One region of the Fictibacillus iocasae genome, then DNA from elsewhere that is predicted to be linked to it. Evidence: riboswitches for the same ligand, from Rfam matches in the RefSeq annotation. Region 1 holds a riboswitch; each other region holds the start of a gene.
What was found. Region 1 has a riboswitch for cyclic di-GMP ahead of ACFQPF_RS11940 (anti-repressor SinI family protein). Riboswitches for the same ligand answer to the same signal wherever they lie in the genome.
Positions count from the first base shown of each region.

Region 1 (10,007 bases):
GCTCAAGAGGAAGGTCATTCAGCTTCTTTCCCTCGTCTCTGAAATGAAAAGGTGCATCAACGTGCGTGCCTGTATGTGTGCTTAAACTCAGCTTTCCCACATTCACCGAACCGGTTTCTTCTTTCGTCCAAGCCAAACCAAACGTGTACGGCGTGTCTCCCGGCCAGCCAGGAACACCGTTATAAAGTGGCATGGAGATATCGTAAATCTTCATTCGGCCGCAGCTCCTTAAGCGATGACTTCGCGTATGTTTTCATACTGTTCATAATGCTTTTCTTGCATAATGCCTTTTAATACAGCAATCGTTTCGTAAACATCTGTAAATGAGGTGTATAGTGCGGCAGGGGCAAGCCTGATCACATCCGGAGAGCGAAAGTCCGGTATGACTCCCATCTCTTTTAAACTTTTACAAACTCTTGCGGCTTCTTTATGCTGCAATGCCACATGACCGCCCCGTCTCTCGTCTTCAAAAGGGTTGCCAATCGTAAAGCCAAAATTCATCAATTCCTGGCGAATCAAATCCATCATGAACCTCGTAAGCTGAAGCGATTTAGACCGAACTCGATCTATGCCCGCTTCTTCAAAAAGCTCGAGCGAACCGATAAGAGGGGCTGTACTGAATACGTGAGGCGTACCAATCTGATAAGCCCCAGCAGATGGCGATGGTGTGAACGTGTGCTTCATATCAAACTGCTTGCTCTTCTCTGAGCCGAACCAGCCTGAGAGACCCGGCCTTATTCCAGCATGTCGTTGGTTGACATACAGTCCTGCTGTGCTTCCCGGACCTCCGTTCAAATATTTATAATTGCACCAGAACGCAAAATCCACACCCCAGTCACTTAACTCATGAGGAACAGCCCCAATTGAATGGCATAGGTCAAAACCGATGATGATTCCACGTCTATGCGCCTCTTTCGTCAAGCGCTGCATATCAAGCAGCTGTCCGCTTCTATAAAGTACAGAGGGGAGAAGGATCAAGGCGACCTCCTCTGTCATATGGCTGATGATTGTCTCTTCTGAAAGCGTCAATCCATCATCGCTTTTTACCTGGATCAGTTCGCTTTCATAATCATATCCTTTTAACATAAGCTGACTTTGCAGGGCATAAATGTCGGAAGGGAAAGTCAATTCATCAGCTAGAATTTTTGTTTTCACTCCTGATGGTTTGTAGAAGGTAGACACCAGCTGATGAAGGTTGACGGTGGTCGAGCTCGCAGCGACCACTTCCTCTGGCCGCGCTCCAATAATTCCTGAGAGCTTCGCACCTACCTGCTCACTTAAATGGAACCATGGATAAGCCCCGTTCATCCAGCCATCAATACCATAAAGCTTCCAGTCTTCAAGCGACTTAACCAGCGTACTCTCAGCCCTTTTCGATAAAAGCCCGAGCGAATTGCCGTCCATATACCATTTTCCTTTTGGAAGGTAAAACTCATCACGGAACCTTCTTAATTCATCCTGCCTATCTAATGTAAGCGCATACTCTTTATTCAGCACCATTTTTCCCCCAATCAAGATTCTATCTTCATAGTAATCAAAAAGGAGACCGTGTGGAAGAATTAAGTTGTTTTCCGGATTAGTATCTAGTGTTATACGTTAACCTTTGGTAAACAATACAGGAATCAGTCTGAAAAATTGTCACATTTTCATGAAAAATAGCGAAAAAAAACGTGAATATGACAGCACATTCCGACACGTTAAAAAGGTATTAAGCCCTATACTGAAAGGGTACTAATTAACTGTACATACGATGGCTCACACTCAACTCAAATCCATTCAGAAAAAGGCAAACATGTTGAAAAACATGGACGCAAAATCACAGGTCTAACGTTCACAAACTATGACGGCTGGATTACCTGGAAACATTTCAGGAGGTACTGATGACAACTTTACTGGCAGATCAATTGGATGGTGAATGGGTAGAATTAGTGATGGAAGCAAAAGAACTTGGATTGAATATTGAAGAAGTGCGCCAATTCATTCAAAACACTTCCTGCGTGACACCGCCTTCCTTGTTGGAGGAGCAGACGATCTAATCCCCACTTTTGTTCTATTTACAGAAAAAGAAGCCAAATGTATAATTGATGAAACGCTTCTAGTAAAAAAGAGGGATAAAAATGATCGGTGAATTTGTAAAAAAATACCGCAAACAAAAAGGACTCTCATTATCTGCATTAGCCGAAAAAGCTGGAATAGCGAAATCCTACTTAAGTTCACTTGAGCGAAACATTCAACAAAACCCATCTGTTCAGCTCTTAGAAAAGCTTTCTGCTGTTTTAGATGTTCCTGTTGAGAATTTCCTAAATGACCGAACGGAAGTAAATGATAAAGACCTGGACGCCGAATGGGCAGATTTAGTAAAAGAAGCCATGGGCTCTGGTGTCAGCAAAGAACAATTTAAAGAGTTTCTTGAATTTAATAGATGGAAGAACGCACAAAAATAAGCCAGTCTCATTGCCGACTGGCTTTTTTGGTTGCTGTATTTAACAAACCCTCTACTCACCGCCTCAAATAGATATATCAATAAATGGTTTAATTTCTTTAAAATGATAAGGCTGAACGTTTTTCATAGCAAGGAGCCAACTTCTTTCCAGCTGCCTCAGCTTTCTTACTGTATAAAGAAAAGGGGCCAAACCTTTATATTCATGATCGATATATAGTTCACACATATTTTCACCTTTGTAATACAGCTTAACGAAATGGCGCCCTGTGAAACTGATATATTGATCCTTCTCATCATTCCGAATCATAAAGGTATGCCTCCTTAGTTTCGTTCTTAAAAAAGAACGATTTTATTAAATGATACACGACAGCAAAGAACAAGTACAGTTTTTTCGTTCTCTTTTGTGAACATTTTAAAGAAAAATGGACGAACGCTATGCACTTAACCGAGCTTTAGCTGCCTTTAGCCTTTATTCCTAAACCTTTCGACTGCATCGATTTCCGACTCTGTTAAAAAGTTATGCTTCCTTAACGTGTTAAAAAGATTGGCAATTCCTGTCTTATTGCCTAGTATTAAAGGCATAGGGGGCAAAACGCATGAATAAAACACTGATCGCAACCGCGGTATTTCTTGTTTTCTTTTTTGGTTTATTTATATTCGTTCAGCAGCAAAAACAGCACCACGACCAAACAGGAAATAAACCGCCGGTCAAAGATACATCGTTTCATGAACAAACCAATCCGCCACAGAAGCCTTTACCACCAGAACCTGCCAAGCATGAGGAATATACTGCGACTATATCCGCTGTAGGCGATATCCTCATTCATGACAGAGTATATGACAAAGCGGCAAATCCTGACGGCACATACCATTTCAGCCCCATGTTCAGACAGGTTAAAGATGAATTAACGTCGAGCGACATTACAATAGCCAATCAAGAAACGATGATTGGTGGAGTAAAGCATGGGTTATCGAGCTATCCATCGTTCAATTCACCCGCTGAAGTGGGAGATGCACTGAAAGAAAATGGAGTCGATCTCGTTACGATAGCCAATAATCATACGTTAGACCGGGGCGAAAAAGTTATCTTGAGCGCTATTGAACATTGGAACACAATCGGAATGGCCTATACAGGTGCTTTCCGTTCTCCCGAAGACAAAACCGATTTGCGGCTCATCAGAAAAAACAACATCACCTTTTCATTTTTAAGCTACACGTATGGAACAAATGGCATACCCGTTCCAGAAGGAAAAGATCATCTCGTTAATTTAATTCAACCCGAGTTAGTTAAACGAGAAGTGTCCGAGGCAAAGAAGCTGTCAGATGCGGTTGTGGTCAGCTTACACTTTGGCAATGAATACGAGCGGCTTCCAAATCCAGAACAAGAAGCCCTTGCCAAACTGGCAGCTGATGCGGGTGCTGATGTCATAATCGGCCATCATCCACACGTGCTGCAGCCAGTAAAATGGATTTCCCGCAAAGATGGCTCTAAGGCATTCGTCGCTTATTCTCTCGGAAATTTTCTTTCCGGCCAGCGCGGGGATTACAAGGATCTTGGGGGGATTATACACGTCTCCGTTTCAAAGAAAATGGACGGCAAGAGAAAAACAGTAATGGTTCACTCTCCCCGCTTTACTCCAACTTATGTTGACAGCCAATACGTAATATGGCCACTGTCAGAGCTTCCTGAAAAAAAGGAAGTGTTTGAAGAAATAAAACAACACATGAACCGTTATATGCAAGAGCTGTCGTTTGATTAGACAATAAAAAGGATGTCTCGCCTAGTGCCGAGACATCCTTTTTATTGAGAAAAATTAATCCATTATTTGCCCTTTGAACGCGGACTTTGTGTATCTCTTTCCTTTAATTCATCTGAAAATGCTGCGTCACTGTTCTCCATACTTGTCATGCTTTCTGTAGGTGTAGCGTTATTTTTCGCAGCGGCATCTCTAGAATGTTTACGTTTATCCATCTTGTTATGACCTCCTTTTTTCTTCTTCCTATTGTCTGCACTGTTCGTTTATTTCATGCCAAATAAAGTTAACCTAAAAAAAAATCAAGTTGACAATGAAGTTTTCCCTCGTATACGATTAACATATACTTACTATTACAATTTTGCAGAGGTGGATATGTATGAAATTAAGAACGGCTGATCTAACACTTGCCGCATTATTTGTGGCACTGATGGCTATTGGCGCCAATATTACGAACTGGATACCGGCACTTGTATTCGGCAAAGTTCCACTTACCCTCCAAACCTTTTTCTGTATATTAGGAGGGATTCTTCTTGGAAGCAGGCTCGGCGCTATTTCGATGACTGTGTATGCCCTCGTTGGCCTTGCTGGCGCACCGGTGTTCGCTAAATTTTCAGGTGGGTTTGATGTTCTTGTCGGTCCGACATTCGGTTTCATTCTTTCTTTTATCCTTGCAGCCTACGCGGCAGGAAAAATAGTCGAGCTGTCAGAACGTCCTACTATGTTAACGTATACGGTTGCTGCATTTGCCGGATTACTGGTCAACTATGTAATCGGGACATCCTATCTATATGTTGCCCTGTCAACATGGATGGGCGTTAAGGGCGTAACGTATTTCGGCACATGGAAAGGCATGCTCCCATTCCTGCCAAAGGATACCTTCCTTACAATCTTAACGGCCATACTTGCTCCAAGGATTCACAAAGCCGTTTCAAAATCCCGCCCGGCTGCTACAAGCAAAAAGGCCGCGTAATAAAATTTGCCTGACGCCTTTCGCGTCAGCCTTAGTTGCCCTGTAAGAAAAAGCCGCCGTCAAGGTCAGTCAACGGACCTTGGCGGCGGCTTTTTTTTGATATAAGGGTCTGGTACTTGTCTTCCACAGACTGCAGCAGTGCTAGAACAGGGAAAACAAGTACCGGACCCCAAAAAAAATATAAAGATAACGCGGATTACAGCACCATCGCTGCGATAAAACCGAAGATGATGAGCGGGATATTGTAGTGAATAAATGTTGGCACACACGTATCCCAAATGTGATGGTGCTGGCCGTCGGCATTAAGACCAGAAGTGGGTCCAAGTGTGCTGTCCGATGCAGGCGATCCTGCATCTCCTAATGCTCCGGCAGTACCAATGAGTGCGATCGTAGCCATCTCGCTTAAGCCTAATGCCGCACATAATGGGACGAATATCGCTGTAATGATCGGAACGGTGGAGAACGAAGAACCGATACCCATTGTCACGAGCAGTCCGATCAATAGCATCATGAGTACGCCTGCCGCTGTGTTATCTCCAATTAACTTAGCACTTTGCTTAACGAGTGATTCAACGTCTCCTGAGGCGTTCATAACAGCAGCAAAGCCTGCTGCCGACAGCATGACGAATCCGATGAATGACATCATTTTCATGCCCTCCGTCAGAATTTGATCAGACTGACTTATCTTCATCTGACCGCTTAAATAGAGGATAACAATTCCTGATAAAGCACCAAAGATCATCGAGTCCGTTTGAATCTGGACGATAATGACGGCAAAAATGGCAGCCGCGGCAGTCACAATAGAACGCATTGTATAACCTTCACTTGTCTTGGTCAGTGTGACTTCCTTGTCTTCATACACTCTAGGTTTGCGGTACGTGAAAAAAACAGCAACTAACAGACCTGCAATCATGCCAAGCGACGGAATGGTCATCGCGGAAGGGATGCTGTCCATAGAAATGTCCATTCCGCTTGCCTTCATGTTCGTTTGAATGATCTCGTGGAATATTCCTCCAAATCCAACTGGAAACCACATATATGGCGTGATTAATCCGAACGTGATGACGGTTGCTGTCAGCCTTCTATCTATTCTTAACGCATTAAGAACGAGAAGCAATGGCGGAATAAAGATCGGAATGATGGCGATATGGATCGGGATGACGTTTTGCGAGAAAGAGGATAGCATCAGGATGATAAACAGCAATATGACCTTTGATCCTGTTTTCCTTTCTGACTCTCCCTCTTTTTTTACTAATGCGATGGCTTTCTTTACGATGAGATCAGGCAGGCCTGTTCTTGATAGAGCCACAGCAAAGCTTCCGAGTAAGGCATAGCTTAAAGCGACAACAGCATTTGAACCTAGGCCCTCGCTGAACACTTCTATTGTTTTTTGCAGCCCAAGTCCGCTGAAGAGCCCTCCTGTTACGGCCCCAACGATTAGAGCTAGCACTACATGTATGCGCATAAGGCTTAATCCGAGCATGACAACGATCGCAATGATGACTGAATTCATGGTGTTTCCTCCTGTTTGCTTTAATACACTAAATCATTAACACGATAAATCTCTAATAAACTATCATGACAATGTGTTCTTGTCAACCACTCGCTATTATTATCGTATGACCGCGCCCTTGCGCATTAATGTAAAGAAAACTTGTAGGACGCCATGCCTTTAAGTCAGCCTTAGTTGCCTTTATACTTTGTTTCTAAACTTTTTGACTGCGTGGAGTCTTCACTGTTAAAAAGTTATACTTTCTTAAAGTGAAAAAAAGCTGCCGGCAGCCTTTAACAGGTTGCCTGCAGCTTTCCTTATATCGTTTTATTAGAAAACGCTACGGCCATTCGTGAAAGAGTACGCACCATGACGCCTGTAGCCCCCCTCGGTCCAAGATCGGAGCTTTTACCCGAGAAAGCCGTACCGGCAATGTCTAAGTGCACCCATGGCGTGTCTCCTGCAAACTCCCCAACGAACAGTCCGCCTGTAATCATATGGGCGAGTTTGCCGGCTGAGTTGTTCAGATCCGCCACATCACTCGTCTTCAGCATATCCTTATATGGCTGAAAACTTGGCATCAGCCAAATCAGTTCACCTTCTTCGGATGCTGCTGTACGGATTCTCTCGTACCATTCATCGTTGTTTGTGAGCGCTCCGGTTGTGCAGTCACCGAGTGCAATCAGTGCCCCGCCTGTCAGGGTGGCAACATCCACGATATACGACGCGCCTTGCTCCTTAGCATAGGTGATGGCATCGGCCAGAATGAGGCGCCCTTCTGCATCCGTGTTGCGCACTTCAATCGTTTTTCCGCTGAGTGACGTAATGACATCTCCTGGTTTCATAGCAGAGCCTGATATGAGATTTTCACATGATGGAATGACGAACATCGCATTAATGGCTGGTTTTAGCCTTCCGATCACCTCCATCGCACCGATCACGGAGGCGCTGCCCCCCATGTCACTCTTCATGTCAGGCATGCTTGCTGCCGGCTTAATCGAGTAGCCTCCTGAATCAAACGTTAATCCTTTTCCGACAAAGCATAATACATTCTCCCATTCTGCTAGGCCCTTATATTTAACTGTGATCATTTTTGGGGATTCATTTGAACCCTGACTGACTGCTAGAATTGCCCCCATTCCAAGCATCTCCATGTCACCACGCTCGAGCACTTCGTATTCCATGCCATGCGATTGCGCGATGTTGACTGCTTCTTCTGCTAAATCAGACGGGGTCATCAAGTTGGCTGGCGTGTTCACCAGATTTCTCGCCTTCTCGATTCCGAGTCCGAACGCTCTGCCAGTTTCAAGCCCGCTCTGTGCCGCTCGGTCCCCATAAACGATGACTTTTTCGAGCTTCTTATCCACTCTGTTTGGTCTTTGCTTATAGTCATTAAACGTGTAGCTTGCACAAATAGCAGCGTCTGCTAATGCATGAGCAATTTTTTCTGTCTTTAACAGGTTGTTTTCGAACGTTTTAAGAATGACTGAAGCGGAGATGGCCCTTTCATTTTTTAGCATTTGAAATGCTTTGCCGAAAGCACTTCTCAATATCTCATACGTCAGATCTTCTTTTTTCCCCAATCCGATCATAAGCAGCTTTTTCGTTTTCATCTTTCCCAGTGTGTACAGTTTATTTATTTTTTTCGGACTGCTGGAAATTTCTCCGCTTTTTAATAGATATGTCAGGTATCCGCCAAGCCTGCTATTGATCTCTGCTGCTTCACCTGTCAGTGTCGGCTCCGAGAACAAGCCAATAAGCAGCACTTCTTCGTCTTTCTCTTCTGTAAACGGCAGCTTGCAATCAAAGATCATGGCAGCCTCCTTTTTATCACCCTTGTGTAGCCAGTTTATGTCGAAAGCGGTCCCTTCTATTCCATATATAAATATATTTCGGGAAGACGGGGGAGCTGATAGACTTGCTCAAATGGAATTCGATCGGTCTCTTCAGGCATAAGAGAGCGGCATTTTATTATATAATATAAGACGTTATCCACATTTAGTCCCCACCAATAAGGCGTGTAGTGCTGTAAATAGGTATACCCTGCATCCATCATCAGCCTGGCACCTTTAACATTTCCATAGCTGTAATGATATAGCGCTACGCTCATCTGCAGGAGGCCTTTTAAGAACAGGTTGCTCTTATCGGTAAGCCACAGTTCCTCCAGCAAATCATGACAGGTATAATAATCACCTTCATTGAAGGAGACGAAAAATTCATAGTACTCTTCCGGATAAACAGCACCGTCCATAATGTCTCCTCCTTTTCTTCACTATATCAAAGATTACCAAAGACAGAAATCGGGTAACCTGCCTGTATACCATCCATTCCCTAATCTGAAAAACAGGAGCACTCAAATATGACTGGACTATTAAGCAATTTCCCTTTAATCGCAGCCCTTCTCGGTGTCTTCTCTGCTCAGTTCTTGAAGATTCCCATCGCTTTTTTTCATACAAGGCAGGTAAAATGGCAGCTGTTCTTCACAACCGGCGGAATGCCAAGCTCCCACTCTGCATCTGTCACTTCACTTGCTACCGCTGTAGGCGTTCAGGAAGGACTTGATACAGCCTTATTTGCTATAGCCGCTATGTTCGCGATCATCGTCATGTATGACGCTAAAGGAATCCGCTGGCATGCAGGAGAACAGGCTACGGTATTGAATGATTTAGTAGAAGATTTTAAAAAGCATGTGAAAGAGACCGCTCAGCTTCAGGAGGACAGTGAAAAGACAAAAGAGTTGAAGGAGATGCTAGGACACAGGCCGAGCGAGGTGTTCTTCGGAGCTCTTCTTGGTATTGTACAGACGCTCGTTCTTTCAGCGGTTTTCTTTTCTTAGGGAGGAATGCAGAATTAAAATCGTATCGCTTTGCCCGAGCAACACAGAGCTTCTTCACTATTTAGACTTGATTCCACAGCTTGTAGGAGTGGATGATTTCTCCGATTTTCCTGAGACAGTGAACGCACTGCCTCGCGTCGGACCGGATTTGTCCATCGACATGGATGTAGTCACCAGCCTTCAGCCAGATCTCGTTCTCGCCAGTTTGAGCGTTCCTGGCATGGAGAAAAATGTTGCTGAACTCAACAAGCGCCGTATTCCTCATGTTGTGTACAATCCGCAGACTTTCGAGGACATCTTAAACGACCTGCTTGATTTAGGGGCACGCACAGGGAAACTTGATCAAGCGAACACGATAGCGGCTCGTGCCCGTAAGCTAATGGGCGAATATAAGTCCTTCGCTTCTCACGTTTCCCATCGGCCTTCTTTATATTTTGAATGGTGGCCAAAGCCTGTTTTCACACCTGGACAAAAGAACTGGCTCACGGAATTATCGGTTCTTGCAGGAG
Region 1 covers NZ_JBHTCP010000038.1:14,951-24,957, reverse strand. The annotation lists gene kynB (arylformamidase) at 1-214, opposite strand, end outside; gene kynU (kynureninase) at 229-1,500, opposite strand; cyclic di-GMP riboswitch class I at 1,776-1,860, shown strand; gene ACFQPF_RS11940 (anti-repressor SinI family protein) at 1,881-2,036, shown strand; gene ACFQPF_RS11935 (helix-turn-helix domain-containing protein) at 2,118-2,444, shown strand; gene ACFQPF_RS11930 (hypothetical protein) at 2,508-2,750, opposite strand; gene ACFQPF_RS11925 (CapA family protein) at 3,040-4,203, shown strand; gene ACFQPF_RS11920 (hypothetical protein) at 4,266-4,415, opposite strand; gene ACFQPF_RS11915 (biotin transporter BioY) at 4,577-5,170, shown strand; gene ACFQPF_RS11910 (Na+/H+ antiporter family protein) at 5,367-6,683, opposite strand; gene ACFQPF_RS11905 (leucyl aminopeptidase) at 6,980-8,476, opposite strand; gene ACFQPF_RS11900 (DUF309 domain-containing protein) at 8,533-8,913, opposite strand; gene ACFQPF_RS11895 (divergent PAP2 family protein) at 9,022-9,498, shown strand; gene ACFQPF_RS11890 (cobalamin-binding protein) at 9,512-10,007, shown strand, end outside.

Region 2 (10,007 bases), on a different contig from region 1:
TGTCCTCTCCGCCTCTTGTAAACTTCCACCTTCATAAGCGAAAAATGGATATACGGAGGGAATCGCCGTGCTTTATGGATCAGAAGAAGACCGGGGATTAATTGAGCGGTTTATTATGTATCCGATGCTGCTCACCATATTTGACCGAGATTTAAGGATCATTCAAGCAGTTCCGCTGAAACTGAAGCGGCCATACATCTTGCTCATTGAAAAAATAATGGATGATATCAGCATGGAGCTGCATGAAACGAGAAAACAGATGCTATCAAGGAAAATAAAAGTCATGGACGGAAAACGTCTTGATGACCTTACGGAGTATGAAATTTTTATTAGAGGCTATCGGGAAGTAATGAGGTTTCCAAACGTACACTTGCGAAACAAAGCAGAAACCCTTATTGAGCATTTCTTATTGAAGAAATATCCCTCTACTTAACGATTTGCTTAGGGTGAGAAAAATAATTGGCGACTTTTTGGCTTGACCGTGTATACACTAAGAAAGAAATGGTCTAACAACGGAAAGTGAAAGTCGAGGTCGGATTATGATAGAGAAGCTGCAGGAATTTATTAAGCTTGCAGAAGCACTAGATAAAGAGGCTGTGATTGTCAGTGATGATGAGTTTGATCCAGTCAAAACGATAACGTATCCAAAGCCGTGGATTGTGCTGGGGTGCGGAAATTATGCTGCGGTTTTTGCTCATCCGGATCATATGGATTATGTGGTAAAGATATACGGAAGGGCGAAAGAAGGCATAAAGGACGAGATAGAGGTATACAGCCGCCTAGGCCGACATCGCGGGTATTCCCAATGCTATTATTATGGGGAACGATTTTTAGTGTTAAAGCGAATTTTTGGGACGACTTTATTTGATTGTGTTCATAAAGGGATGAAAATTGAGCCAACGATCATTGATGAGATTGATGCAGCGCTCGATTATGCACGCCAGCGTGGATTGTATCCACACGATGTTCATGGAAAGAACGTCATGATTTCCAATGGACATGGTGTGATCGTCGATGTCTCGGACTTTTTAGTGAAGGAAGACTGTGGAAAATGGAAGGATTTAAAAGCCGCGTATCACAAGTTGTATAGGCATACCCTATACCGTTTTCCTATAAAAATCCCATATAATGTATTAAATGTGGTGAGAATCGGGTACAGGTGGTATAGAAAAATAAGTAAAATTGGTAAAAAAGGTACAAAGAACTAGATAAAAAGTTGGAAATATCCTCCTGTATAGGATATAATCACTATAAATTAATATTATACCTTTGTTTTTCAAGGCAAACCATTTGAAAGAATGGGACGCAAAGCCACGGGTCTAATGCTGAACAACAGCGAAGGCAGCCGGGTTGCCAAAGGGGACGATCGGCTGCATGCTAGAGCTGCTTCCTTTTTGGGGAGCAGTTTTTTTGTGCTGTTTCAGCACGGATACATGTTTGATCAAACAAAGAGATTTGAGGGATTTACATGGCCAGAGAAAAGTATTGGCAAGAGTTGCGGAAAAAGCTGTATACAAAACATGTGGACGCCATCCCTACCATGATCGATCATCATTTGGGCGAACTAAAAACGGCAAAATATTTTAATTTATTTCTCACATCATCACTCACACCGTATGAACATACGGTACAAAAAATGCTTCATGCGAATTGTCGAGGCGTGTTTCTGCCTGAGCGGCGATATAAAGGATTTTTAAAAAAATCAGAGGAAAGTGCCTTTCAATCTGGTATCCAGTTTGTGAAGCATCAGAAAATTCCATACCGTTCATTAGGGTGCTTTACCAAAAGTATTCGAAACGCCGTCCTGCTGGAAGTGAAGAAGGTGCTGTCGGATGAAGAGATGGAAGTCCAGCTCCATGTATTGGAGCGTTGGAACGAGATCAGCCACCATTCTTTAACCGGTTTCTTAAGCGGCTTTTGTTCACAGCAATTCATGGATTTAAAAGAAATCAGCATTCGTGATCCGTTGACTAACTTATATAACCGGCGCTATTTCTATGATTGCCTGGATGATCGGATTAATGAGTCCGCGTGCATGGAACAGCCTCTGACGCTCCTCATGCTCGATGTGAATAATTTTAAATATGTAAACGATGAATTCGGCCATAATAAAGGGGACGAGCTCCTGTGCCATATTGCATGGCTGGCCCAAGAGCAGTCTCTTGATTACGGCTTCCGATTCGGCGGCGACGAGTTTGTCTTCCTGCTTCCAGGAGCAACCGAGCAGGAAGCCTATGAAACAGCTGTCAAGATTGAAAAAAGGTTAAGTAATTGGAAGAAATACGTTTCACTTGCATACGGGGCCATAGAACTTAAGCCAGATGCAGGAGAACGAATCGATGACTACCTTCATTTGGCGGACAAAAGAATGTATGACAGTAAAAAAAGTATAAAAAGATAGAAAAAAATACGTTGTGATAAAGTGTGAAAGCTATCAACGAATGCTATGTTTTTGCAAGGCAATCCTTCATCTTCTCCAAAATGATTTGTACGTTTACTAGAGGTCGCATCTGCTTATTGATGCGGCCTCTTTTAATTTCGTCACTTTCCATTTTTTCCATTCGAACGCATGTTTTGTTCAGAGTAGGAGTATGCGATAATGTAGAGATAAGAAATGGGCGAAAGGATTGTGAGATAAATGAGTTTGCGATTTATGCTGGGACGTTCAGGAACGGGCAAATCAGAGCGGATGATGAATGAAATCATTGAACGCTTAACAGAAGATCCAGCAGGGGAACCGATTATCTATTTAGTGCCTGATCAGATGACGTTTCAATCAGAGTATAAGCTATCCTCTGCACCTGGTATGAACGGAATGATAAGGGCACAAGTCTTCAGCTTCTCCCGTCTGGCATGGAAGGTTCTTGGCGACATGGGCGGCATGACTCGAACGCATATTACCAGTACAGGTATTCATATGATGCTGCGCAAAATCATTGAACATCGCCGTGAAGAGTTAAGGATCTTTAAGAAGTCCTCTGATCAGACAGGGTTTTATGAGTTGCTTGAACTGATGATGACAGAGTTGAAACGTTATTGCATCACTCCTGATGAAGTGAATGGTCATGCTTCTTCGCTTCAGTATTTTGCAGGGAAAGAAAGCACAAAGAATGTACTTCAAGACAAGCTTTCTGACCTTGGACTTATTTACAATGAACTGGAAAACGCTCTTGCGGCAAATTATGTTGACTCAGAAGATTATCTCCGTCTACTTGTTGAAAAGATCCCTCATTCACCCTACATACGAGAGTGCGAGATTTATATTGACGGCTTCCACTCCTTTACTCCGCAAGAAAAAGAAGTGCTTGCGATGCTGATGAAATACGCCAAAAAAGTAACGGTTGCATTGACTGGTGACGTGGAGAGCCATCATGCTGCACCTCATGAACTGGATCTATTCCATATGACATCTTCAACGTTTATCCAGTTAGTCAATATGGCGAAGGAAAATGGTGTCAAAATAGAAGAAAATGTTCTTCTTGCCACTCCTGAAAGATTTAAGTCACCTGCTTTGCTTCATTTAGAGCGCCACTTTGATACCCGCCCTGAAGTTAAATCAATGGATACAGAGGGTTTAAAGCTTTATTCCGCTGTTTCATTGCGGGCAGAGGCAGAAGGAGCAGCTCGAGAAATATTGCGGCTTGTTCGTGATGAAATGTACAGGTTTCGTGATATTTCCATCTCCGTGCGGAACTCTGCTTCTTATCAATCGGTTATTGAAACGGTATTTGAAGAATATGAGATCCCTGTCTTTGTCGATCAGAAAAAGTCGATGCTGCACCATCCTCTAGTGGAGCTGATTCGTTCGGTGCTGGATATCATCAGCAAGAACTGGCGATATGAAGCGGTTTTTCGTGCGGTGAAAACAGATCTTCTTTATCCAGGTGACCGTACAAGAACGGTTAAAGAGCTGAGAAAAGGAATGGATCAGCTGGAAAACTATTGTCTGGCACTCGGCATTCAAGGGAGCCGCTGGACAGATCCTAAACCTTGGAAGTATGTGCGAATCCGCGGCCTTGAAGAAGGAGAAGCAGCAAGGACAGATTCTGACCAGCAAAAGGAAAACGAGCTGAACGAGCTAAGAGAAATCATTGTTGCACCTATTAAACGATTGTCACGTGATTTTAAAACAGGAAAAACGGTCCGAGATTATTGCGCAGCCCTTTTTTATTTTCTGGAAAGAATGGAAATTCCCGCTAAGCTTGACGCGTTGCGCCTGAAAGCGGAGGAAAACGACAGGCTGAAGGAAGCGCGTGAGCATGGACAAGTATGGAATGCTGTGCTGAACCTGCTCGATGAAATGGTGGAAATGACAGGGGATGAAGAAATTCCTCTATCCTTGTGGACAAAAATGCTAGATACAGGTCTAGAGAGCATGAAGTTCTCACTCGTTCCGCCAGCGCTTGATCAAGTGCTCGTCGGAACGGTGGACCGCTCGCGATTTACAGATGTAAAAGTGCATTTCCTGCTGGGTGTAAATGAAGGAGTGCTGCCTGCACGTCCGAAAGAAGGCGGCCTTTTGTCAGAGAGTGACAGGGAAATGCTCGAGCAGAACGGATTGGAGCTGGCACCTTCAAGCAGAAGGCAGCTGCTTGATGAACAGTTTCTTATTTACTTATCGCTCACGAACGCATCTGACAAGCTGTATGTATCCTATCCTCTGGCTGATGAAGAAGGAAAGACACTGCAGCCGTCTATGGTGATAGCCAGATTGCACACTCTTTTCCCTGAAATGAAAGAAAGGCTTTGGAACAATGAGCCGGAGTGGGAGGATGACCTTGAATTTATTCAGCATCCGAGAAAAGCGGTCGCCTATTTGAACGGAAAATTGCGTGAATGGAAACGGGGCTATGGCATGGCGGATGTCTGGTGGTCTGTCTATAACTGGAGTCTTGAGAATAAAGACATCAGGCATTTTGCTTCTACCGTAATGTCGGGACTTTTCTTTAAAAATCAAGAAGAACGGCTTGAACGTTCAATTGCCGAAGAATTATATGGTTCAACCATATCTGCGAGTATTTCAAGAATGGAAATGTTCTCTTCGTGTCCGTTTTCTCAGTTTGCTTCATACGGACTCAAGCTGAAGGAACGGGAAATTTACCGGCTGGAGGCCCCGGATATTGGACAGCTCTTCCATGCGGCGCTTAAGAATATGAACGATTTTTTAGACAGCCGCGGAATGAAGTGGCAGGATCTTTCACAGAATGAAGCTTTTCGTATTGCGGGAGACATGGTGGAGCTGCTCGCGCCTAAACTTCAGCATGAAATACTGCTGAGCTCCAACAGGCTGCTCTATATTAAACGCAAGCTAAAGGATGTTGTTGGAAAAGCCACTTTTATTTTAAGTGAGCATGCCAGAGCGAGCGGCTTTGCCCCGGCAGGACTGGAGCTTGGATTCGGCCGAGGCGGTGAGCTGCCACCGCTGGTGTATGATCTGCCAAACGGAACGAAAATGGAGATCATCGGACGAATTGACAGAGTGGATACAGCGAAATCGAACAGCGGCCTTATGCTGCGTGTTATTGATTATAAATCCAGCTCAACGGGACTTAATTTAAGCGAGGTCTATTATGGCATTGCCCTGCAGATGCTCACGTATTTAGATGTGGCGGTGACACATTCAAGCAGATGGCTTGGAGAGGAAGCTGTTCCGGCAGGCGTGCTGTATTTCCATGTTCACAATCCACTGTTGGCTAACAAAAAATTGATGACATTAGAAGAAATTCAGAAGGAAGCATACAGAAAGTTCAAGATGAAGGGGCTAGTGCTCGCAGAAGAGGAGGCGATCGGCCTCATGGATCATACGATGGATAAGAAATCGGATATTATCCCTGTTGAACTGACACAAAAAGGATTTCATAAGAGAAGCTCTATCGCGACTAAAGAGCAGTTTCATCAATTACGTGGGTTTGTGAAAAAGACGGTTCAGCAAATCGGCACCGAAATTTCAGAAGGGCATATTGCTATCTCTCCTTATGATTTAAAGAACAAGAAGCCTTGCACGTTCTGCTCGTATAAATCGGTCTGCCAGTTTGATGAGTCGTTTGAGGACAATTCATACCGGCAATTGAAAAACGAAAAAGATGACATTATTTTAGAAAGAATTTGTGAAGAAGGAGGAGAGGCGAATTGAAAACGATGACGCCAAAGCCTGAGGGAGTGCTGTGGACCGACGACCAGTGGAAGGCCATTACGGCCAGAGGAGAGAATATCCTTGTGGCTGCTGCGGCTGGGTCAGGCAAAACGGCTGTCCTTGTAGAGCGGATCATTTCCATGATTAAAGACAAGCATGCGGATGTTGACAGGCTGCTGATCGTAACGTTCACGAACGCTGCAGCTGCGGAGATGAGAAAAAGGATCGGCGAAGCACTGGATGAGGAGCTGAAAAGTCACCCTTCATCCTTGCATTTAAGACGCCAGCTTAATCTTTTAAATAAAGCCTCCATTTCAACGCTCCACTCCTTTTGTATCGAAGTGCTGAGAAAGTATTATTTTATGACAGATCTGGATCCTGGCTTTAAAATTGCGGACGAAACCGAGGCAGAGCTTTTGCGTCAGGAAGTCATGGACGACTTGTTTGAAGAAGAATACAGCAAAGGGGAGGAGCATTCGTTTTATACGCTTGTTGACGCGTACAGCTCTGACCGCAACGATCTCGAACTTCAGAAGCTTGTGCTCTCTTTGTATGATTTTTCCCGGAGTCATCCCGATCCGGAAGGCTGGCTTCAAAATATGGCTGCTTTATATGAAACGAATGGGAATGATATCGAAAATCTTCCATGGACGATGGAATTGCTTGATGACATGGCCAGGCAGCTTACGGGATTAAAGATGTATGCGGAAAAAGCGCTTGAAGCGGCGCTGTCGCCTTCAGGGCCGGGGCATTATGTTCCGGCGCTTGAAGGAGATGTGTCTGAAATGGAAAAGCTGCTGGCCGCTTCAAAAACGTGGAACGGGCTGTACGCGGCATTTCAAAAACTCGAATTTGATAAGCTGAAGACAGTTCGGGGATTTGACGGTGACACGGCACTGAAGGACAAAGTGAAGAATATGCGTGACTCTGTGAAAAAGAGAGTGACTAAGATAAAGGAAGATTATTTTGAACGTCATCCTGATTCGTATGTGTTGCATTTAGAGGAAATGGCCCCTGTTGTTAAGGAACTCGCCTCTTTAGTCATCATGTTCGGCGATAGGTACAGTGCTGCGAAGAAAGAGAAAGGTCTCGCTGACTTTGGCGATCTGGAACATTATTGCCTGCAAGTCCTGTCAGCACCCGGCTCAGTAATGGACAAGCCTGTCCCGTCGGATGCCGCGCGGGAATACAGGGACCGGTTCATTGAAGTGCTCGTGGATGAGTATCAGGACACGAATTTTGTTCAAGAATCCATCATCCGCCTTGTTTGCAAGGATGGGGAAGAAGGCAACCTGTTCATGGTTGGTGACGTTAAGCAGTCGATCTACCGTTTTCGTCTTGCGGAGCCGATGCTGTTTTTGTCTAAGTACCGATCCTTCACTTCAGCTGGGGGGAGCGGGCTGAAGATTGACTTGTCCCAGAATTTCAGAAGCCGTGAAGACGTTCTTTACGTCTCCAACTTCATCTTTAAGCAAATTATGGACCGCCGGGTCGGTGAGATTGATTATGATCAAGATGCCGAACTAAAGCATGGTGCCACCTACTATCCTGATGCGGAAGAAAGAGAAACGGAACTCCTCATCATTGATAAAAGCCAGCCTGTACAGAGTGAGGACGGCGAAGAAGGCGAAAGCGAAAAGAGCGAAATGGAGACGGTGCTGCTTGAAGCTAGAGTGATGGCAGAAAAAATCAAGAAGCTTGTCGGGACCGACGGAAATAAGCCCTTTATGGTGTATGACAAACAGACGAAAAATATGAGGCCAATCCGATATAAGGATATCGTTATCCTGCTGCGCGCTACACAGACATGGGCCCCAGCGATTCTGGAAGAATTCAAGCAGCAAGGCATTCCGGGTTACGCAGAGCTTTCTTCGGGGTACTTTCATGCTGTTGAGATTCGTGTCATGATGTCACTTTTACAAGTCATTGACAATCCGCTGCAGGACATCCCGTTTGCTGCTGTTCTTCGTTCCCCGATTGTCGGCCTTTCGGGAGAAGAACTGGCATTAATCCGACTTGCGCAAAAATCAGGCTCTTATTATGAAGCGGCGGAACGTGCTGCTGAGGATGGACGAGAAGAATGGCGCGGTAAGCTGAAGGCATTTCTTGACGCACTTGAGCGCTGGAGAATGCGGGCACGAGGCGGGTCTCTTTCCGATTTAATTTGGAATGTATACAGCGAGACAGGATACTATGACTTTGCTGGAGGTATGCCCGGAGGAAAGCAGCGCCAGGCGAACCTAAGAGCACTGCATGACCGGGCAAAAGCCTACGAATCTACTTCGTTCAGGGGGCTTTTCCGCTTCTTGCGTTTTATTGATAGAATGCAGGACCGCGGAAAAGATTTAGGAGCGGCAAGGGCGCTTGGTGAACAGGAGGACGTTGTGCGTATCATGACCATTCATAAAAGCAAGGGTCTTGAATTTCCTGTCGTCTTTGTAGCAGGGCTGAACAAGCAGTTTAACATGATGGATTTAAAAGAGAACGTGCTTCTTCATAAAGAACTAGGGCTTGGCACACGCTATATTAACCCTAAATACAGAGTCACGTATCCAACTTTGCCAAAGCTGGCCATCGCCCAGCGTAAAAGGATGGAATTGATCGCTGAAGAGATGCGGGTGCTCTACGTGGCCATGACACGGGCAAAAGAGAAGCTGTATTTGCTTGGAACGGTCAACGATGCTGCCAAATCTGCTGAGAGCTGGGAGGATGCATTGTTTGAGGAGAGCTGGATGCTGCCAGATTATATACGCGCACAGGCGAAAAGCTACTTGGACTGGATTGGGCCGAGCGTGCTGAGGCATAAAAACAGCGTGCCACTAAGAGATTATCTCCGTTCATCATCTGCAGGAAAGGGCGAAGTGTACATTCATGAAACAAACTGGAAGGTAAGCATCCTTCAGGCTCAAGAGTATGAAGAGATGGAGGTACAGCCTGAACAAGAAGCTGAACTTCTTACTCTAGTAAAGTCAAGGCAGCCCGTTCCAGTTGTGGCAGACGAGGAACCAACAGTGCTTGACAGGCTAAAGTGGCGTTATAAGCACTCAGCATCCAGCACGACGAGGTCAAAGCAGTCCGTAACAGAGATCAAGAAACAGCATCAAACAATAGATGAATACAGCAGCCGGGACCTCGTCGCGGCAGCACGTCAGCCGATGCATGAACGTCCATCTTTCTTAAGCGGCCAATCCATGAATGCTGCGGAAACCGGCACAGCGATGCACCTTGTGATGCAGCATCTCGCTTTAGATGCGGTGGAAAGCGAAGATGAAATTAGGGAACAGATCGCTAGAATGGAAGAGAACGAGATCCTGACGACTGCACAAGCAGAAAGCATTAATTTGACTGCTATCATATCGTTTTTTCAGTCGCCGGTCGGTTACATCGTGAAAAAATCAGACAGCACAAAAAGGGAAATTCCCTTCAATATGGCGGTTCCAATAAGAGAAGTAAATCCTCATTTTAAAGGTGATGAAAACGAGAAAGTGCTGGTCCAAGGGGTAATTGACTGCCTCGTACAAGATAAAGAAGGCTATATACTCATCGACTATAAAACGGATGGCATCACCAATCGCTTCTCGGGTGGATTCGCTGAAGCAGAAGGTGTTCTGAGGGAACGCTACAGCGTTCAGATCGCCCTTTATGTAAAAGCGATCGAAACAATACTCAAGCAGCCTGTTAAAGAGTCTTATCTGTACTTTTTCGACGGCGGCCATACGCTGAAGATGAAATAAAGAGGAGGGTAATGATGAGAATCCTGCATACTGCTGACTGGCATCTTGGCCGGACATTAGAAGGAAGAAGCCGTTTGGAAGAGCAAGCCGCATTTTTGGAGGAAATCGTCAAAATTGCAGATGATGAAAAAGCGGATGTA
Region 2 covers NZ_JBHTCP010000014.1:40,844-50,850, forward strand. The annotation lists gene ACFQPF_RS08540 (YhjD family protein) at 68-433, shown strand; gene ACFQPF_RS08545 (serine/threonine protein kinase) at 540-1,208, shown strand; cyclic di-GMP riboswitch class I at 1,271-1,358, shown strand; gene ACFQPF_RS08550 (GGDEF domain-containing protein) at 1,469-2,401, shown strand; gene addB (helicase-exonuclease AddAB subunit AddB) at 2,639-6,133, shown strand; gene addA (helicase-exonuclease AddAB subunit AddA) at 6,139-9,867, shown strand; gene ACFQPF_RS08565 (exonuclease SbcCD subunit D) at 9,882-10,007, shown strand, end outside.
Region 2: it holds a riboswitch for cyclic di-GMP, as region 1 does, so the genes downstream of both, ACFQPF_RS08550 (GGDEF domain-containing protein) here and ACFQPF_RS11940 (anti-repressor SinI family protein) in region 1, are expected to answer to the same signal.

Region 3 (9,568 bases), on a different contig from region 1:
TATATAAATATCTGCATATCCAAAATTCGGTCCTTTGTTACCAAATAATTCTATTCCGTTTCCGTTAAAGTTAAAAGATACGCTTCCATTTGAATTTAATTCAGAGATGCTTCCTCCTGAAGAAGACGTACTAGGAACTGTTTTCCACAACCCCTCATAACTTACAACATTGCTTGTATTCTCATATTCTCCGGCAATATTGCCCTCTATTAAAGTATAATTTCCAGAGCCGTTAAATCCATAAACATTAATGTAATATATTCCATCAACAGGGGCTCTAAAACTTATAGATTCTGATGATGTTCCATTATTTTCAGAATAAGCAATCATGCCATATCCTGAATTAACGGAATAAGCAGAAGAATCGTAAACATAAAGATCAAAATCAGTACCCAACTTTGCTTGCAATTTAAGTGATAATTCTTGACCAGCTTTCAGTTTAATGAAGTAGACATCATCTCTATCATTAAATTCTATATTAGAATCTAGTTGGTTTTGGACGATATAGTCATGCATTGCAACTCCTGGAATATCGTTATCAAATTGACTAAAATCTTCTTTACTAAACTGAAGAGTTTTATATGCATTAATTATTTTCCCCGTTTTAAAGTAGCCTTCAAGATCTGGGAGAGTTTCTCCTGAATTTTCAATTGCCATGATTAGTTCTTCAGGATATAAATTAGGAAACTTTCCTAACAATAATGCTGCAAGTCCAGTGACATGTGGAGTGGCCATAGATGTACCACTTAAATAATCATAAGCGTTTTCATAATCAGCTTGTTCAGGATAGATAAGATTAATTTTTGCTTTATCCCCATTTAAAGGCGAAATTAAATCTACGTAAGGTGCTCCTCCAACTTTAAAAGTCATATTCTCATATATTGACTGACTAGTACCATAAACTGATCTGGCAGAGTCTTCTCCAATGACTTCCAACCCTAATACTTCATTCACAAAAGAGGTAGTTTCTTGATTCCATAATATGTCTTGTCCAGAAAGAACAAGAGATTTGCCTGAACTTAAAAATTGTGTCAAGTTTACTAAATCCCAATCTGTTAGTGCTGTTATTTCAGGATTACCGGCGCCAAATCCATCACCTGTCATCCAAATAACGATATCATAATCATTTAATGTAACTAAGTCAGGACCACTTGACATCGGATCAACCTCAATTTTTGTAACTTTATCTGAGTGGTTTGATAAAAGTTGAGAATATACATTTGAATAATCAGGAAAGTCATTATTAACTGACTCATCATCATCAACAAGGAGTATCTTCTGAGCTGTGTCTACATTTAAAAAATCTAAAGCTTGGTTAAAAGCTTCTTGTCTTTCAGCATTATCTGTAAAATTTTCAAATCCAAATCCATTAAAGATTGCCTTGAAATTGTCACCTACAATTTGTGCAGCTGCACCGTATGCATATTTTCTAGGAAAAGTACTTAAAATATCTACACCTGGCGCAGCAACATCTACAGAATTATATCCATAATTAGAAAAACCGGCCAGTTGACCATTGTTATCAATTGCAGCTACAGACAGAATATTTGAACAGTCATAATTAGATGGATAATGTTCATAAAAGTCGTTATCTACTCCATCGTTTCCAGCTGCGGCTACAAACAACATTCCCGAATTTTCGATTGCTTCTTTTAAAAAGACGTCATATGCACCTCCGCCCCAGCTATTGTTAGATATTTTCACGCCCATTTTTGTTGCATATTCTACTGCTTGAATAGCACCTTCCGTTGATCCTCCATCAGGACCAAGAAACTTTAATGACATTATTTCTACATTAGGAGCAATTCCCGTAATACCAATTCCATTGTTAATAGAGCCTGCAATTGTACCAGCTACATGGGTGCCATGTTCATCTCCGTCATGTTTGTCAAATACGGTATTATCGTAATGATAGAAATCAAACCCATTAATATCATCTATATATCCGTTATTATCATCATCTTTTCCGTTTAGTTGTTCTTTACTATTTCTCCATATAACATCTTTTAAGTCGTCATGATTAATATCTATACCTGTATCTATAACAGCAACGACATTTTTTTGTAAATTTTCACCTTGAAGATAGTTGACAGTTTCGGGAAGGTTTATATCAATATCTTCTGTACCGGAGTTTTCTTTTATCACTTGTCCCGTATTGTTAAGACCCCATAGCTGATCAAACAATGGATCATTAAAATTTGACTGATAGTACTTAAAATTAGGTTGTACAGAAGCTATTTTAGGATCTTTGGCTAATTTTTTTGCTACTATATTTGCATCTTGTCCACTTGGTAGTTTAACTACATCAGCTTTAATCGATTTTAATTTCGTCTTAAGCTTTAAATTATTCGTCTTATAGAATGATTCTGAAGAAACACCGGATTTCATTTTAATAATAATTTCGTCTTTTATATACATTTCTTTATTTTTATTAGCACCTCTGGTTTTAGCGAGGAGTCTTTGATCTTGAGTACTAGTATCGCGAGGAGACCTATTCACAATTTCCTTTCCTTGTTCGTCATTTGACTTAGCCCACTTACTTTTTTTTATTTTAGCTTGGCCGCTTTGTTGCTGGGCAGTTGGCTTAACAGAACTTTTGGTTTCCTGTGCAAACGTGATACTTGGTAACAGGGTGGATACTGTAAGCAGGCCAGCCATAGTTAGTGAAAATAACCTATTTTTTGTGTTTTGCAAATTTATCTCTCCTTCTTTTTAGGTAAAAAGACTTAGTCTTTTCCAAAGATTATATCGGTAGAAATTTTTGGAATTTAAATAGTAAATAAAAATTCAATGATATTACATATGGCTGGAAGAAAACTAACTATTCCATGACTAGGCTTAAGTTCATCAAACTTAGATCGTAATACTAGGAACATTTAATGTAAGGATGTATTTACACCGTTAATTAATATTTATTCTTTTTATACTGAAATCAATATTAGAAACTTAAAATAGCTTTAAATTTAACCGATATAAATTATACTCAGCCCAACTGAAAAAGGATCGGAAATCGAACGTGCAATTTCCAGATAGGAGAGAGAAAGTGAAACATGTAATGAAATGGGCGGTGTCTGTGTTGACGGTATTCATGGTTACCGTTGCGGCAGCTGCGCCTGGTTATGCGGCGGGGCATTCTGCGTTGGTCAAAAAGTCGGTGGCGACGTATAAGAAAAACAATTATGAGTACAAGCATAAACTTGCTCAGTATACGCCTCAGGGTGATTATTTCAACCTTAGCGGGAAGATTTTTCAAATGTCGCGTATTAAAATGGATGCAAAAGGCATTCCGATGGTGAAGTATTATGACAAATACCAGTACAATCCAGTGACGATCGCACAAATGGGATTGTCTGAGCATGGGAAGTATGTGAGAACCCAAAAGCCGGGGCACATGACGAGATTCCTGCAATATGCGGATGCACTTGTTGCGTATCAGCAGGAGGAGGGCTCGCTTCGTTACGATTTTTATTACGAGATCAAGCATTTAAAGGCGAAGTTTCAGCCAGGCTGGATTTCTGCGATGGCTCAAGGGCAGGCGCTAAGCGTGTATTCGCGTGCGTATCACTTAACGAAGGATGTTAAATACCTGGAAGCAGGTAAGAAGTGTTTGCAGTTCTTGATGAAAGCGAAGTCCAACGGCGGAACATATACGAACATGCGCTCACTTGGGCCAAGCTACAAGCAATACGGATTCTTCGAGGAATACATCACGACGCCCGATAACTTCACGCTGAACGGCTATGTGTACACATTGTTCGGCCTGTATGACTGGATGAAGCTCGGTGTAAAAGAGGATTACGGCCAGAAAAGAGCGCAGCAGCACTTGGAGCATGGCATCAAAGTATTAAAAGTAATCCTGCCAAAATACGATATCGGCGGCTTCACGTCCTATGACCTAAGCCACCTGACGAGAAAGCAGCAGCCTCACGTCGTGCCGATGTACCACGCTGTCCACCTTTACCAGATTTACGGATTGTACACGATTACGAAAGACAAAACCTTCCTCAGCTACCACAAACGCTGGGCGAAATATGTAGATTAATAGACAAGCCCCGAATCAGCGTCTGATTCGGGGCTTTAATGTTATGGTTTACGGATTTCCGAAATGGTTAATGAATCTTTCTGGGAGCTTAGTTCATACAACCAAATCGTACCGGTCGAGTCTTCGGTCACCTTCAGCTCATACCGGTCATCGCCTGTCTGTTGAAAGTGAGAGTAAGTCAAGGGAAGAACGTTTTCAGACGACAATCCTTTTTTATGCTGTTCTTCCGCATTTTTCTTTTGTGAAATATAAACCTCACTTTGTGGCAGCAGGAATGGCTGGGCTTTGCTGAAGTCTCCAGTGTTAACGGCTTCAGCATAGGCTTTAATGTATTGTTTCACAAATTCATACGCCGTTTTTTCCTCGACGGAGGCAACAGACGCCCCCTCAACATAGGAATCCGCATACACTGTTTCCGTCACGAGATGTTCTGCCTGTTTCTTGGCTTTTTCCAGGCTTTCCAATTTGCCCTGCAGCAGCTGAAACGGAGACATCAGCATGACGAGGGCAACGAGACTGACCGCCAAGGACCGTTTCACCGAGAGTCCAAATAGCAGCCAGGCGAAGATAAATGCGAAAACACATGATAGTACAATGGTTACAGCCCCAAACCTCGTCACATACTCCAACAACTTGATCGTCCTCTCTTGTCCAAACCGAAACTTCCCCCGTTATATCGGGTTATTTCAACAAAAAATGAAATGAAGAAAATGTAAATGATATGTAAATGTAAAGAAAGTTACAATTTTTGTTACATTAGTATAATATTATCATGTGTTGTGGTAATTATTGGTATAGTATGAAAAAGGCAGTTCATCACAATAAGAGCAGGGGGAATAGTTCAATTGAAGGAGTTTTATAAGACAGCCGTTGTGCTAACAATCGCTGCGGTCATGTTATTTTCGATGGCCATTCCGAGCTACGCCGCAGATTATTCTGCACTCGTCAAAAAGTCAGTTGCTACCTACAAGAAGAACAACTACCAATACGCCCACAAACTCGCTCCCTATACCCCGCAAGGCGACTATTTCAATCTCAGCCAAAAAGTTTTCCAAATGTCTCGAATCAAAATGGACGCCCAAGGCATCCCAATGGTGAAGTATTATGACAAGTACCAGTACAACCCGGTTACAATCGCCCAGATGGCACTCTCCGAACACGGCAAGTATGTCAGAACAAAGAATGAAGCAAACAAAGCCCGCTTTCTCAAGTATGCGAATGCTTTAGTGCTATACCAAAAGCCGGACGGATCGCTTCGTTATGATTTCTATTACGAGATCAAGCATCTTCGCGTGAAATACCAGCCTGGTTGGTACTCAGCTATGGCTCAAGGCCAGGCGCTGAGCGTATATTCAAGAGCGTATCACTTAACAAAGGACGTCAAATATTTGGAAACAGGGAAAAAATGCCTCGCGTTCATGACCCGCGCCAAGTCAAGAGGCGGCACATACACGAACCTGCGCGCACTCGGAAAATCGTACAATGAATACGGATTTTTTGAAGAATACATCAGCAACCCAGACAATTACACACTGAACGGATTCGTATACGCCATGTTCGGTCTTTATGACTGGATGAAGCTTGGCGTAAAGGCAGATTACGGCCAAAAGACGGCGCAGTACTATTTGCAGCAAAAAGGACTGATCGCAATCAAGAAAATTTTGCCAAAGTACGACATCGGCGGCTTCACATCCTACGACCTCAGCCATCTCACCATGAAACAGCAGCCGCACGTCGTCCCGATGTACCACGCGATTCACATCTTCCAAATGCACGCCCTATACACGATATCCAACGACAAAACCTACCTCACCTATTACAGACGGTGGGCGGGGTATGTGAAATAAAAGAGATGATGAGAGAAGCTCTAGCTATTGTGTTTGCTGGAGCTTTTCTTTTTTTAATGAACCCATTAATGTTTGGGCTTAGCGTAAACACCTACAATTAGCACAGATCTAAAGGTGGAAAAATAGCCTATATATTTTAGTGTTTACATAGGAAATAGGTTCCATTATACTAAGTGTATAGTAATATTTACCTTTAATTGAATAATTATGAAAAAGGCAAACTTTTCGAAAGGGAAGGACGCAAAGCCGTGAGTCTAAGGCGTTTTACGCTATGATCGTCAGGTTGCCATAGTTCTTAAGTATGCTGTGGCTGTTTAGCCATGGCTTTTTTGTTTGGGAGGTTGATAGAAATAGGAAGTTATTAAAGTAACAAAACAACGAGGGGGAGTCTAAAATGAAATGCTATAAACATTATGAAATGGACGCGGTTTCGACATGTACGGTTTGCGGAAAGGCATTATGTCCAAATTGCAGTGAAAAATTTACCTATCCATCATGCGATTCGTGCGTACTAAACCAAGTAAGCGAACAGAAATCCATATTAATTCGTAATGCCATTATTATGACTGTATTATTTGCCTTTGGATTAACAGAAGGCTTTATGTTAGCTATTGCATTGGCAGGTGTACCGTGGGGATGGAGTGCATTGAATAAGATTACTCCAAATATCTTTCTATTCATGCCATTAATGGGCTGGGTCATCTATTTCTTAATTAAATTAGGATTGTCTATGGTAATTGGAGTATTTGTACTTCCATTTCAGGTAATGAAAATTGTAAAGGGTCTAAAAGAAGCGAAACAACTCGCAGAATACACAAATGCCGCATAACGTTAAACAAAGAATCAGTTAATAACAAGGAGGGTACATGATGTTTAAATTAAACAAAATCGTTATTACACTAACTGCACTTACTTTTCTTCTCATTTCTATCTTCCAAGTTGAAAACGTACAAGCAGCAAATGGAGTCCTAACTTTTGTCTCTGGTTCACTTACTGAACAAGAACAGGAAAAAGAGTTCTTTTTCACAGTGCCAAGTGCAGGGAGGGTATCCATTGACATCACTTCTTATGTAAAATCAACCACCCACTTCAAATTATATGACAGCAACAATGTTAAAGTTTTTGGAGACTACTTTACAAGTTCTTCTTCTACTCCAGGTAAGCATAACGACTGGGTTGATCTTGAGGCAGGGACATACCGCTTGAAGGTTGGAGAATACAATGAATATTTGAAGCATACAGGTGATTTCACACTTCAAGTGTCTTTTTCACAGGCTGGTAATAATGAAGCAGAGCCCAATAATGGTACTGTTGAAGCTCAGCCTCTTTTCTATAACAAATCTGTTACAGGTTTTTTATCTTGGAATGACTCAGTAGATGTTTATAAATTGACTGTTGATAAAGCGGGAAGAGTACATGTGAATTTATCATCATTCGTGGATTCTACTACCACAATTAAAATGACCGATGAAGAAAACGAAAAAGTATTTAGTGATTATTTTAATGGCAGTTCCCTCTCCCCTGCTAAATATAACAATTATGTCGATTTAGAACCGGGGAATTATTACATATCTATCTATAACAATTCAGAATATACTTTAAACACTGGAAAATATCAGCTTACAACAAGCATTAATTATGCTGGAAATAATGATACCGAACCGAACAACGGTACAGTAGAAGCGCAGTCCATCACCTTTTACCAGCCAATAACAGGATTTCTGTCTTGGAACGATTCATCTGATTTTTACAAGGTTTCAGTTCAGAGAACAATGGAAGTCAAAGTAGATCTTACTTCTTACGTAGATTCAACAACGTCAATTGTTGTGTATGATGAAGAAAACAATAAAGTAACAAGTGATTACTTCAGCGGTGATTCACAAAATCCGGCAAAGTATATTGAAAGCATTACCTTGAAACCAGGAAATTACTATATAAAAGTGTTCAATAACAGTGAGTATACTTTGAATTCTGGTAAGTATAAACTTACAGTCACAGCGCCTAGTCTTCTTCCAAATTTAACAGTAAGTCCGGTAACGAACTTAACTACCAAAGTTGTAGGGAAAACAGCCCCATATACTGAAGTAGTGTTAAAGTTAGCAGGAAAAGATTATAAGACGGCTTCTAATCATAAAGGCGATTTCTCAGCTAACATTCCTAAGCAAAATGCGGGTGCTAAAGTGGAAATCAGTGCAAAGAATCTATATGGAACGAAAAATGTAACAATAACGGTAGTTGACAAAATTGCCCCTGCGGCTCCTGCAGTGAATGGAGTAAAAGCTACATCAAAAACGATTTCTGGTCGGTCTGAAGCAGGATCAACCGTTTATGCTCAAGTGGGCAGCAAGATCATTGGGGCAGGCAAGGCTGATGCAAAAGGGAAATTTAGCTTGAAAATTAAAAATCAAAAAAAGGGAACAACCATTGTTCTATTTGCTAAAGACAGCGTAGGCAACAAAGGGAAAACAATAACAATAAAAGTTAAATAATATTTACCAGCCTCCTTCAACGAGAAGGAGACTGGTTTTTTGATATTTTAAAGAAACATTTTCATGTATAAGTTGATGTTAATTTTGGTGGATTAAACTATAGGAGGTAATTTATGAAGAAATTTCTTTTAATTATTATTTTATTGTTGAGTTTATTTCCTTACATTTCAGAAAAGGTTAGTGCAACTTCACTTGTGTTCAAGTTCGATAATGAGGTCGTATCGGATCCGGACTTACAACCATTCTTATTAGAAGGTAAACCTTATGATTCAGGCGGTACTTACTATCTACCATTGGATTGGATAGCAACACAGTACAAGGAACGTCTGGTGAAAATGTGGGAATCAAAGGTATTGTATGTACAAAGAAAAAACTACTCTACAATGCATATTCGCGAGGAGAACATATACGGTTCAAGTTACACTAAGGGTAAAAACAGGGGGATTCCTTTAAAGACTAAAACGGTAAATGGTGTCGTGACTGATATGAAAATGAAGGCGATTGTCAAGGACAACCACATGTTTGTACCGATTGATTTCATCTCAGACCCACTTGGTGCGAACTACCCCGTCACTGTGGTAGAAGGGGAAGATACAACAACTATTTATGTGGGAAAACTACCATCAGGGGTAAAACCAGTAAAACTCATCTATGATGATGCTCGTTCCTATATTAATCAAAAAGTTTACTCAACACAAAGTGAGAAAAGCAAACGGATTGGTTCATTTAAGGAGCATCAAAATATCTTTATCATAGCATCTCAAAATGGATGGTATCAAGTGAGAATTGGAAGCAAAAGAGGTTGGATACAAAGTAAGTATGCCGCAATAGGGAAGTTTGATGGAACAGAAGGGAAATGGTATCCGGATGGGTGGGTCGCTCCAGTTCTTAAATCAGCTTGGAGTCCAAACCATCAGTCCAACCTTAAGACGTTGGAACGAGAACTTGGATTTAAAGCTGGTGGACACGATTATAGTATTCAAGGAGCTCCAAATTCAATAGCAATTCATGATGGAAGCGGTCAGTCGGAGGTAATGTTTGCTTATAGAATGTGGGATGGAGATGCTAATGGATATTTGAAGCAGGCTTATCGAATTCCTATTGTTTCAATGGAGTTGTTCAAATTATACTTTGGAAAAGATGCTGTTAAGGTGTGGAATTACTTTAACACGGATGTACCTAGAAAATTT
Region 3 covers NZ_JBHTCP010000049.1:124,228-133,795, reverse strand. The annotation lists gene ACFQPF_RS15710 (S8 family serine peptidase) at 1-2,694, opposite strand, end outside; gene ACFQPF_RS15705 (D-glucuronyl C5-epimerase family protein) at 3,044-4,042, shown strand; gene ACFQPF_RS15700 (TcaA NTF2-like domain-containing protein) at 4,084-4,662, opposite strand; gene ACFQPF_RS15695 (D-glucuronyl C5-epimerase family protein) at 4,888-5,889, shown strand; cyclic di-GMP riboswitch class I at 6,095-6,180, shown strand; gene ACFQPF_RS15690 (B-box zinc finger protein) at 6,284-6,718, shown strand; gene ACFQPF_RS15685 (Ig-like domain-containing protein) at 6,756-8,378, shown strand; gene ACFQPF_RS15680 (hypothetical protein) at 8,492-9,568, shown strand, end outside.
Region 3: it holds a riboswitch for cyclic di-GMP, as region 1 does, so the genes downstream of both, ACFQPF_RS15690 (B-box zinc finger protein) here and ACFQPF_RS11940 (anti-repressor SinI family protein) in region 1, are expected to answer to the same signal.